Regions from separate parts of the Psychrosphaera algicola genome, predicted to be linked through region 2. Evidence: predicted binding sites of a transcription regulator. Region 2 holds the regulator's gene; the other holds the start of a gene.
What was found. The regulator FliA, encoded in region 2, starts transcription of late flagellar genes. The targets are predictions, from matches to a motif close to CTAAAGNTNNNNNNNNNNNNGCCGATA.
Positions count from the first base shown of each region.

Region 1: the regulator FliA is predicted to act here: its motif matches at 2,698-2,724, upstream of PN838_RS02385 (VC2046/SO_2500 family protein).

Region 1 covers NZ_JAQOMS010000002.1:447,951-452,577, forward strand. The annotation lists partial or broken gene PN838_RS26930 (protein kinase domain-containing protein) at 1-713, shown strand, start outside; gene PN838_RS02375 (tetratricopeptide repeat-containing response regulator) at 770-2,419, opposite strand; tRNA gene PN838_RS02380 (tRNA-Tyr) at 2,562-2,646, opposite strand; gene PN838_RS02385 (VC2046/SO_2500 family protein) at 2,757-3,344, shown strand; gene PN838_RS02390 (hypothetical protein) at 3,555-3,836, shown strand; partial or broken gene ydiJ (D-2-hydroxyglutarate dehydrogenase YdiJ) at 4,063-4,627, shown strand, end outside.
Region 2 covers NZ_JAQOMS010000002.1:990,324-994,950, forward strand. The annotation lists gene PN838_RS05385 (chemotaxis protein CheA) at 1-490, opposite strand, end outside; gene PN838_RS05390 (protein phosphatase CheZ) at 507-1,250, opposite strand; partial or broken gene PN838_RS05395 (response regulator) at 1,269-1,576, opposite strand; gene PN838_RS05400 (RNA polymerase sigma factor FliA) at 1,782-2,504, opposite strand; partial or broken gene PN838_RS05405 (MinD/ParA family protein) at 2,516-3,324, opposite strand; partial or broken gene flhF (flagellar biosynthesis GTPase FlhF) at 3,363-4,627, opposite strand, start outside.

The sequences.
Region 1 (4,627 bases), 540 kb from region 2:
TATAAAAACTATCTACAGGGCATGGGAGAAAATGAAAAAGCGTTTGTCGCGGCGGTAAGCCGATTGAATGAATTTCCCATCGTTGGTGGATTTGCGATTCACTGGTTAGCGGACAACATTTCTGTAGAATCGAATCTAAATCTATTTGACGTCAAATACCAAGTCAGTGTGGGTCAAACAATAGATAATATTATTGATTTAGCCCGAAGCTTAGAACTTAGAGAAGGTATATTTAAAGCGTGTTTATTTGATGCTAAAAATACCCTGCATTTTGAGCGTGAAAACGAACACCAACCATTTTATTGTTCGGATACCACACATATTTCATTTGAAATTACCCCGTACCGGAAACCGATGACAACAAACAACACTCATATTTTGAAGATGGTGATGATCCGGACGAAAAATTAGCCTTACCAGAAGAAATAATGCAACACATAGTCGCCCTGAACAACATACGGCATACTGGTTGTATTATTTTTGAGGCGTTGCCAAAACATCTAAAAATTCATAATTACTATACGTTATTAGATGAGTCACAATACTTGCAATTTAAACATCATTTAAGCGGGGTTTTGGCAAATATTAAGCATATAAAAGGCATAGGTGTATCTGGATTTATGAAGTTACCGTACAAAGACACTAAATCGTTTTCTTATCAAACCAAGCGACCTGAGTTGTATTGCAATACACTTAAACGACTCACGGCATAAGCGCGTTAAACGCACGATTAAAAACGTCAATTAGTTTAAAAACGACTCATTGAGAATTATTTTTTAGGTTCTGTCACTAGCGTATTAAATTTTTCAGCCAACGACATAGCTCTTTGATTATTTGCTTGAGCCAAAGGCATACCGTCGATTATCTTAAAGATAAACCGACATCTATCAATTAATTGCCAGCGCGACCTTGGCTCCGATTCAATTAAAGAAATTAGGACCTGGATAAGGTTTAGCGCCGTACCAGAGTTCATTGGAGCAATATTAAGTGCCTGTTCAAAGTATTTAAGCGAATTGTGCAGTTCACCTTTATGATAATCTTCAATACCTTTTTTATTGAGCGTTTTAACAAGATCAATATTTTCACCTGCATTCTCCCGGGCCCGCGCAATCATTTCAATTGCAAAGTCATCTAAATCATCTTTTACCATTTCAACTTTTTGGGCATATTCTTTGGCTTTTTCATATTCACCAATTTTCAGCATCAATGAAACACTGTCAGGCAATAAGTTAGAAGGGAGATCGATTTTGCGATTAGTAAATTTTGCTGATAATTCAAAAAATGATCGCTTGGCCTGATAATTTAGCCCATTTACAGAATCGAGTCGGGCCATGCAAATTTGTTCAAAGTCTTCAATTTTCAGTGCTGCATTCACATGTTGTTCATGTTTTGACTTTTGCAAAGCGTAAATAGCTTCTTGATTATACTTACGTTTTTTATTTACATCTTGTTCTAGTTCACAAATATCGATGATATTACGAATGTGGTTCAAAAGATGTTTTTGATCTCTACGAAATGATTTTGATGTCAGTTCAACAACTTGATTACATGCTTTTATTGATACGTCGTAGTCTTTATTCAATTTTGCAATAGAGCTTAATTTATATTGGCGTTGAACAGAAAAAGGGGATTTTTCGATGCCAGACCTGATCCAGTCGTAAGCGGGTTTAGTTTCCGAGTTTTGCAAATAACAATCAGCAATTATATCGTATGCTTCAATGGTCAGTTTGCTCAACGAGAGCGCTTCTTTACTATATTTTATCGCTAGACTGTGTTTGCCTTTGGACCGCATTAGTTTACTTTTATAAACCAATGCCCAATTTAAACTCTTAACTTTAAGTACTTGATCTAAAAAGGCCTCTAACTCTTGAAACTTGCCTAATTTAAACAAAATATCCGCTTTGTATTTTAAGATAAGTGTTCTTAATCGCGGAGCCGTTTTAGATAATTCATCAACCTGTATTAACGCCTTATCTAATTGATCCCTATCTAGATACATTAACAATGGCAATAATGTTTGCTTTTTGAGCCAAGTACGGGACACTCGTTGCTTTAATAGATTTTGAGAAAAGGGCTTAACAACGTAATCGTCAGGCCTAACTTCAACAGCCCCGATAACCATGTTTAATTCACTCTCACCAGTTACCAACATACTTACGTTATGCACTGGTAATAATTTTCGTTCCTTTAATTCTTCAAATAGCTGTCGACCGTTACGGCCATCACCTAAATTGTAATCGATAAAGATCACATCAAACTTTTCTTCATTACAACGCACAAGAGCTTGTTCTCCATTTGGAGAAACAACTACGTTTCTAGCCCCCATGTTTTTTAACATTCCCTTGAGCATGACTTGAAAAGGCTTCTGGTCTTCTACGATAAGAATGTTTTTGTCAGCAAATGAAAATTCAGTTTTCAAAGTTACAACTTATTGATATTTAATCTCACCTCAGTTTTGGTAAGTTTACGCTGAAATTCAAGTGTTTATTTAAAAGAATGGAAAAAATAGTAAAAGAAGACGAAAAAAACCGAAGTCATAGGACTTCGGTCTACATAATAAGTGGTGGAGGGAGGTGGATTCGAACCACCGAAGGCAGAGCCAGCAGATTTACAGTCTGATCCCTTTGGCCACTCGGGAACCCCTCCACTTAGTACGAGGTGGATATTAACAAATTATTAAGTGATGTAAATAATTTATTAAAGTTATTGGTTTAACCGTCGATAAAACGCTCAATAGCATAATAAAAAGTTGTAATATGCACACCCAACCGTCCTTAAACACTAAATTCGAACAAACTGCTGATGTGATCCGCGAGTCGTCTTTTCGCGCTGAACTTACTCAAGCGGTTACCGATAACGATAAAGCATTTTATAATTTGCTTATGTCTATGGTGAGTACTGACGCGACCGACTTAGATCAATTTCATCAATACAAAACCACACCTGTAGAAACATCGAACGACTTAAATAAGAAATTTAATGTGGCACACTTTGAATCGGTAGGGCAATTTGATGTTGAAACTGAATTAAAGTGCAATGGATTTGCAAATAGTGGCAACATATCTTCAATCAATTTAGCGCAGTCTCTCGCTCGACAACCCTTAGTTGCAAAGTCAGATAACAACTTGCCTGATGAGGTGATTGCAAATTTAGACTACAACATTAAGTTAAAATATTTAGCTCAACAGAAACTAAATCGAGATACTGAAACTAATTCAATTCTTGATGAAACCAAGGTTACGCCAAAACTTGATGTAGAAACATGGTTTAATACGTTAAACCAAGCACGTGCAATGGAAAATATTCGATTTAATAATAGCAACCGCCTTTCTCTTTCAGCTTAGCTTCTACGCAGACATACTGTTCAGTGGATTGTTCTCCTTCTACTTAATACAATGCCCATAAACACACATGTCGAAATACTTCTTAACCGTATTTAGTGCTTTTATTTCCAAAGAGGTAAGAATACGCTCGCAGTTTTTATCAAAGCCAAGTAAGTTAGCGTTTCAATATTAATAACTCAGTTGATAACTTACTGACTAAGCGGGTATTACATGCATATCGACAAGGCTAAAAAACGAATTAGCAAACACCTAAAGTCTGGTTTTAAGGGCTATCCACAGATCACGTTAGAATATTTTGGACAAACTGCAGCGTGTGCAAACGAAGTCGCTGTTCAATTTATCTTTGAGGAAGGTGCCGATGTTCAAGTTGAACGGTTCACGTGCGAAGAAGATGCAAGAGAAAGCGAACTAATCCAATCAACCATAGTTAAAATTATCGAACGTACTGATGTAAAAACAGTATTAGAGATTGAAGGTGTGACGATTCTATAATACAGAGGTTAACCGCACGTAATGTTTATCAATGACAGACGCCGCTAAAGGGCTGGTTCGGTCGGTAATAACCTTGTTTTTAACACTAAAAATGCTTATAAGCGTTAGTATTTTTAGACCGGTAAACAATCATCGTTGCATTTGATAGTACTTATTCTAATTTGGTAATTTCAATTTCAATTTAAAACGATATAATTCAATTCAAATCCAACAATTTGTCTTGCATATGATCCGCCGTATTACTGAACAAGAAACGCTTTCTCCGATTGTTTTCAACTTTTGTCGTCAATTGTCGCAACTCAACGTGTCTACCGACGCCACGCAGGCCGCCGACAACAAAATATCCATCACTACACCATTTTCCGGTGATATCGATACTACGTATGCTACGCGCGTTACATTGGCCTCTGATAATAGTATTTATCAAGAGTTACCACAGGCTGCCTTGTTTCCTAAAAACGAAAATGATTTATTGCTCATTACACAATTAGCCAACGACAAGCAATTTAGTGCCATTAAGTTTTCTCCACGAGGTGGCGGTACCGGCACAAACGGGCAGTCCTTAACCGAGCATGTCATCGTAGATATGTCTCGGTATATGCGTGAAATCATCGAAATTAACCTTGATGAAAAATGGGTCCGTGTTCAATCAGGAGTTATTAAAGATCAACTTAATGATTATCTAAGACCATATGGCTATTTCTTCGCCCCGGATTTATCTACATCTAACCGCGCAACAATTGGTGGCATGGTTAATACAGATGCATCTGGGCAGGGCTCTTTAGTGTACG
Region 2 (4,627 bases):
CTAATAATGCTTCAAATTCGTCTTCTGATATTTCATCTATATCGCCGCCAGTCAAATTAACTTCTGGTTCGACATCTGCAACCGTTTCAACTACTTCGGCCTCCGGATGACTATAACGATGTAGACGTTCTAACAGTTGTGGATCAGCAGGAGCTGGGTCTTCACCAGCTTGAACTTGAGCAAACATTTCGTTGACGGTGTCGAGCGCTTGGAGAATAACATCCATCAATTCAGGTGTTACGCTCCGTTTGCCAGTCCTCAGAATGTCGAAAACATTTTCTGCACCATGGCACGCATCCACCAAATGCGTTAACGCTAAAAAGCCAGCGCCACCTTTGACGGTATGAAATCCACGGAAAATGGAATTCAAGAGACCAGCGTTTTCTGGGTCATTTTCCAGTTCAACTAGCTCTTCTGATAGTAATTCTAAGATCTCTGCAGCTTCTATTAAGAAATCTTGTAATATCTCTTGATCCACTTCCAACGCCATTCGGCAGCTCCCTAACTTAAAAGCCTAAACTAGATAATAGGTCGTCAACTTCATCTTGATTCGAAACAGCGTCTTCACGTGTTTCAGCATCGATGATTGGACCTTCTACACCATTGTTATCGACAGCAGCCTTAACTTCATTAATAGATTCTCTACTAGGTTCACCAAATACTGTCAGTAAGTGAATTAAACTATCTTCAACTTCTTTGACTAACTCGATAACACGTTTGATTACCTGACCAGTTAAATCCTGAAAGTCTTGAGCCATCATGATTTCAGTCATATAAAGATGAATTTGGGCTGCGTCTTTTTCTGCAGTCTCCATAAACTCATTCACTGAAAAACATAAGGTTTTAAATTCGCCCAACTCAAGTTGGCGCTGCATTAATTTATCCCACTCAGGTTTTAAACTGGAAATATCGCTATTAATTTTGTCAGCTAACGGCAAGCTAGCGTCAACGGCGTCCATTGTTTTATTGGCAGCCTGTTCCGTCAAACTCATGACGTAACTTAATCGTTCTTTTGCATCAGGGATATCATCTGTCGCCAAATTTGCAATTTTCGGATCTAATTGAAAACTAGAAAGCGAATCATGTAATTGACGTGTGAGTTTTCCAACTTCTGCAAATAATTCTTTTTGCTCAGGTGCAGCAATGCCCATTAAAATGGTGTTTGCTGTTGTATTGTCACCCGACTCTAGCGCAGCTACTAAGGCTTTAGCCTCTTCAAGGCTAATCTGCGGAGCAGTCTCTAAAGACATAGTGTACTCCTAGTTAGATTATTCTAAGCGCTCGAATATTTTTTCTAATTTGCCCTTCAACGTCGCTGCAGTAAATGGCTTAACAATGTAGCCATTAACACCCGCTTGAGCGGCGGCAACAATTTGTTCTTTTTTAGCTTCTGCAGTTACCATCATGACAGGCATATGTTTTAGGCTTTCGTCTTTACGAATCTCACGTAATAAATCAATCCCTTGCATACCTTGAGCATGTTCCAGTCCGTAACAACAAAATCAAAGTCACCATTTTGCAACATTGGTAATGCAGTACTTCCGTCATCTGCCTCTGAAACATTGGTAAAGCCCAAATCTCTCAATAGGTTCTTGATGATTCTTCTCATTGTTGAGAAGTCGTCAACAACCAGAATTTTCATATTCTTATCCAAAGCGTCCTCCAGTGAGGTTTTGTTAGTTCCCAATCCAGTTTCACTTATAGTAGTTCGTACCGGCTTGAAAATACATGATTAACGTAAATAAATATTATTAATAAAAATTAGGAAGTTACAAGTTTTATTATAACCATTCCTTTAATCGAGCTCGAAGCCGCACCATAGCTTGGCTATGGATCTGGCTAACTCTCGATTCACTCACGTTCAAAACGTTACCAATTTCACGTAAGTTTAGCTCATCATCATAATATAGCGAAAGAATTAGTCCCTCTCGCTCGGGCAATGACTTAATTGCCTTTATCATTGATGATTTAAAATTGTTTACTTCGACACCGTCATAGACATCGTCCGAACCGTCAGTATGTTTTGTCACCACATCTTCCGCTACACCTAAGCTGTCCAAATCGAGGACACGGCCTGCGCTCGTCTCTTTTAACATTTGGTGGTATTGGGCAAGTGATATATCCAATGCAGCAGCGACTTCTACATCTTTAACGTCGCGTCCAAGTTCAGCTTCTAACGCTGATATTTTATTGGCAACTAATCGGGTATTACGGTGTACAGAGCGGGGAGTCCAGTCGCCACGTCGAATTTCATCCAACATGGAGCCTCGAATTCTTATGCCAGCATAGGTTTCAAAACTCGCCCCTTTTGACCCATCAAAATTCTTTGATGCTTCAATAAGACCAATCATACCTGCTTGGATGAGATCATCAACTTGGACACTGTCGGGCAATCGCGCAGCCAAATGGTGGGCAATTCGTTTCACTAACACCCCATGTTTGTTTACAAGGCTAGTGAGCGATTGTTCTTTAGCCTCGTAGGCTGCGGCAACTTTGTTGTTCAAACGAGCGCCTCTTAATTTACTAACTGCTCTAGAAAAAATTCTAAATTACCAGTCGCGTTTGTCGGCGTCGGCCAGTTATTTATTTTGGCAGCTAAAGTTTTAAATGCGACAGACGATGGCGATCTTGGGAAAGCGTCCACAATTGCCCGCTGGCGTCGAACCGCTTTTCTTAAATTGTCGTCAAATGGAATTATCGCAGTTAACTCGAGTGTGACGTCTAAAAATCGGTCCGTCACTAAAGATAATTTTTTATATAGGTCCTAGCTTTCTTTCATCGAACGAACCATGTTCGCCACGACTTTAAATCGATTGACACCATGGTCACGATTAAGAATTTTGATCAGTGCATAGGCGTCAGTAATTGACGTTGGCTCATCACAGACAACAACTAATAATTCTTGGGATGCGCGTGAAAAGGACAATACCATGTCTGAAATGCCTGCCGCAGTATCGACAATAAAAATATCCACTGGTGTTCGCATTTCACTGAAAGCTCGGATAAGTCCGGCATGCTGGGTAGGAGAAAGGTCGACCATATCTACAGTACCTGAAGTTGCCGGTACTATTTTAATGCCGTACGGCCCTTCAACTAAAATATCGTCAAGTTCAGCTTCACCGGAGATGACATGTGATAAGTTTTTTCGACACGTAAACCTAGCATAACATCACAGTTAGCTAAGCCTAGGTCAGCGTCTAGCACTAACACTTTTTGCCCGATTTGAGCTAGGGCTATAGCGGTATTTAGCGAAACACTTGTTTTGCCAACGCCACCCTTTCCGCCTGTAACAGCGATTACTTTGGTTTTATTTGCTAAAGACATATTTCTTAAGCCACTAGCCTTAGTCAGATGAACTTGCTTTAATCATACATGCCTACTGCTTTTGGCACTACCTTATTATTTTCGTTAGTTACTTTTTGCTTTAATTCAAACAATTGATTAGCTTTTTGCACAATTTTTCCTGAATTTGCAACTCTAATGTCCTCTGGGACGCGTTGACCGTTGGTTAAATAACCAATTGGCAACCTATTATGAATTGCAACACTCATTAACTCTCCCAAACTTAAAGATTCGTCTATTTTTGTAAATATACAACCCGAAAGTGGAATTGTTTTAAAATGTTGTACGCTTTCTTGCAGTACACTCATTTGTGAAGTGGCTGATAAAACTAAATAATTTTTAATGTTAACACGTGATCGCGTTAACAAATAATTTAATCTTTCTGTCAATTTAATGTCACGTTGACTCATGCCAGCTGTATCAATCAAAACTAACTTTTTGTTTCTTAGCTGATAAATGGCTTCAGACAACTCTTCAACATCTTTTGCTTGTTTAAGCGGGCACCCTAATATTTTGGCATAAGTTGCCAATTGTTCAAGTGCGCCGATACGAAAGCTATCAGTCGTAATTAGGCCAACTTTGTCGGCACCATACATTTGTGCATAACGAGCCGCTAACTTAGCTATGGTCGTAGTTTTACCAACGCCAGTAGGACCGACCAATGCATAGACTCCGCCACGTTTGATAATTTCGTTATCTGTTGTATCAAGTTGTTCAGTTAACAACGCTAACATTTTAGGCCAAACATCAGAGTGTTTAGTGTCTTCGCCAATAAAATGCGTTAAATGCTCAGCGACTTTAACTGATAAACCCATTTCTTTTAATTTGCTAGTTAACATCGCTTTTACAGGTTGACGACGATTGACGTCTTGCCACATTAAATTTGAGACTTGATGTTCTAATAATTGCTTAATTGAGTTCATCTCGGCCTTTAATGTCGCCAACTCACTAATAGAAGCAGAAACTGGAGCCGAGTGTGGATCAGACAAATCATCACCATCTAACTGTGCTTGGTGCGCTTCATTTGTATTTGAGTCATAACCAATATCATTATTTAGCGAGTTAAAATCAACCTGAGAAGGTGCTGACTCTTCAGCAACTTTATCTCGGGCTTTAGATAACCATTGTTCAAATTCTGATTCTGCTTGTTGTGATAGTGCCTTAGGTCATAGTCCCGACTGGATTTTCATTTTCTTGTAAAGCTTGAACAGGCTGTGCCTGACGAGGAGCAACAGCCGCTTGAGCTGGCTTACTAAAGTTGCTTTGACGCTTTAATAATTCGTCT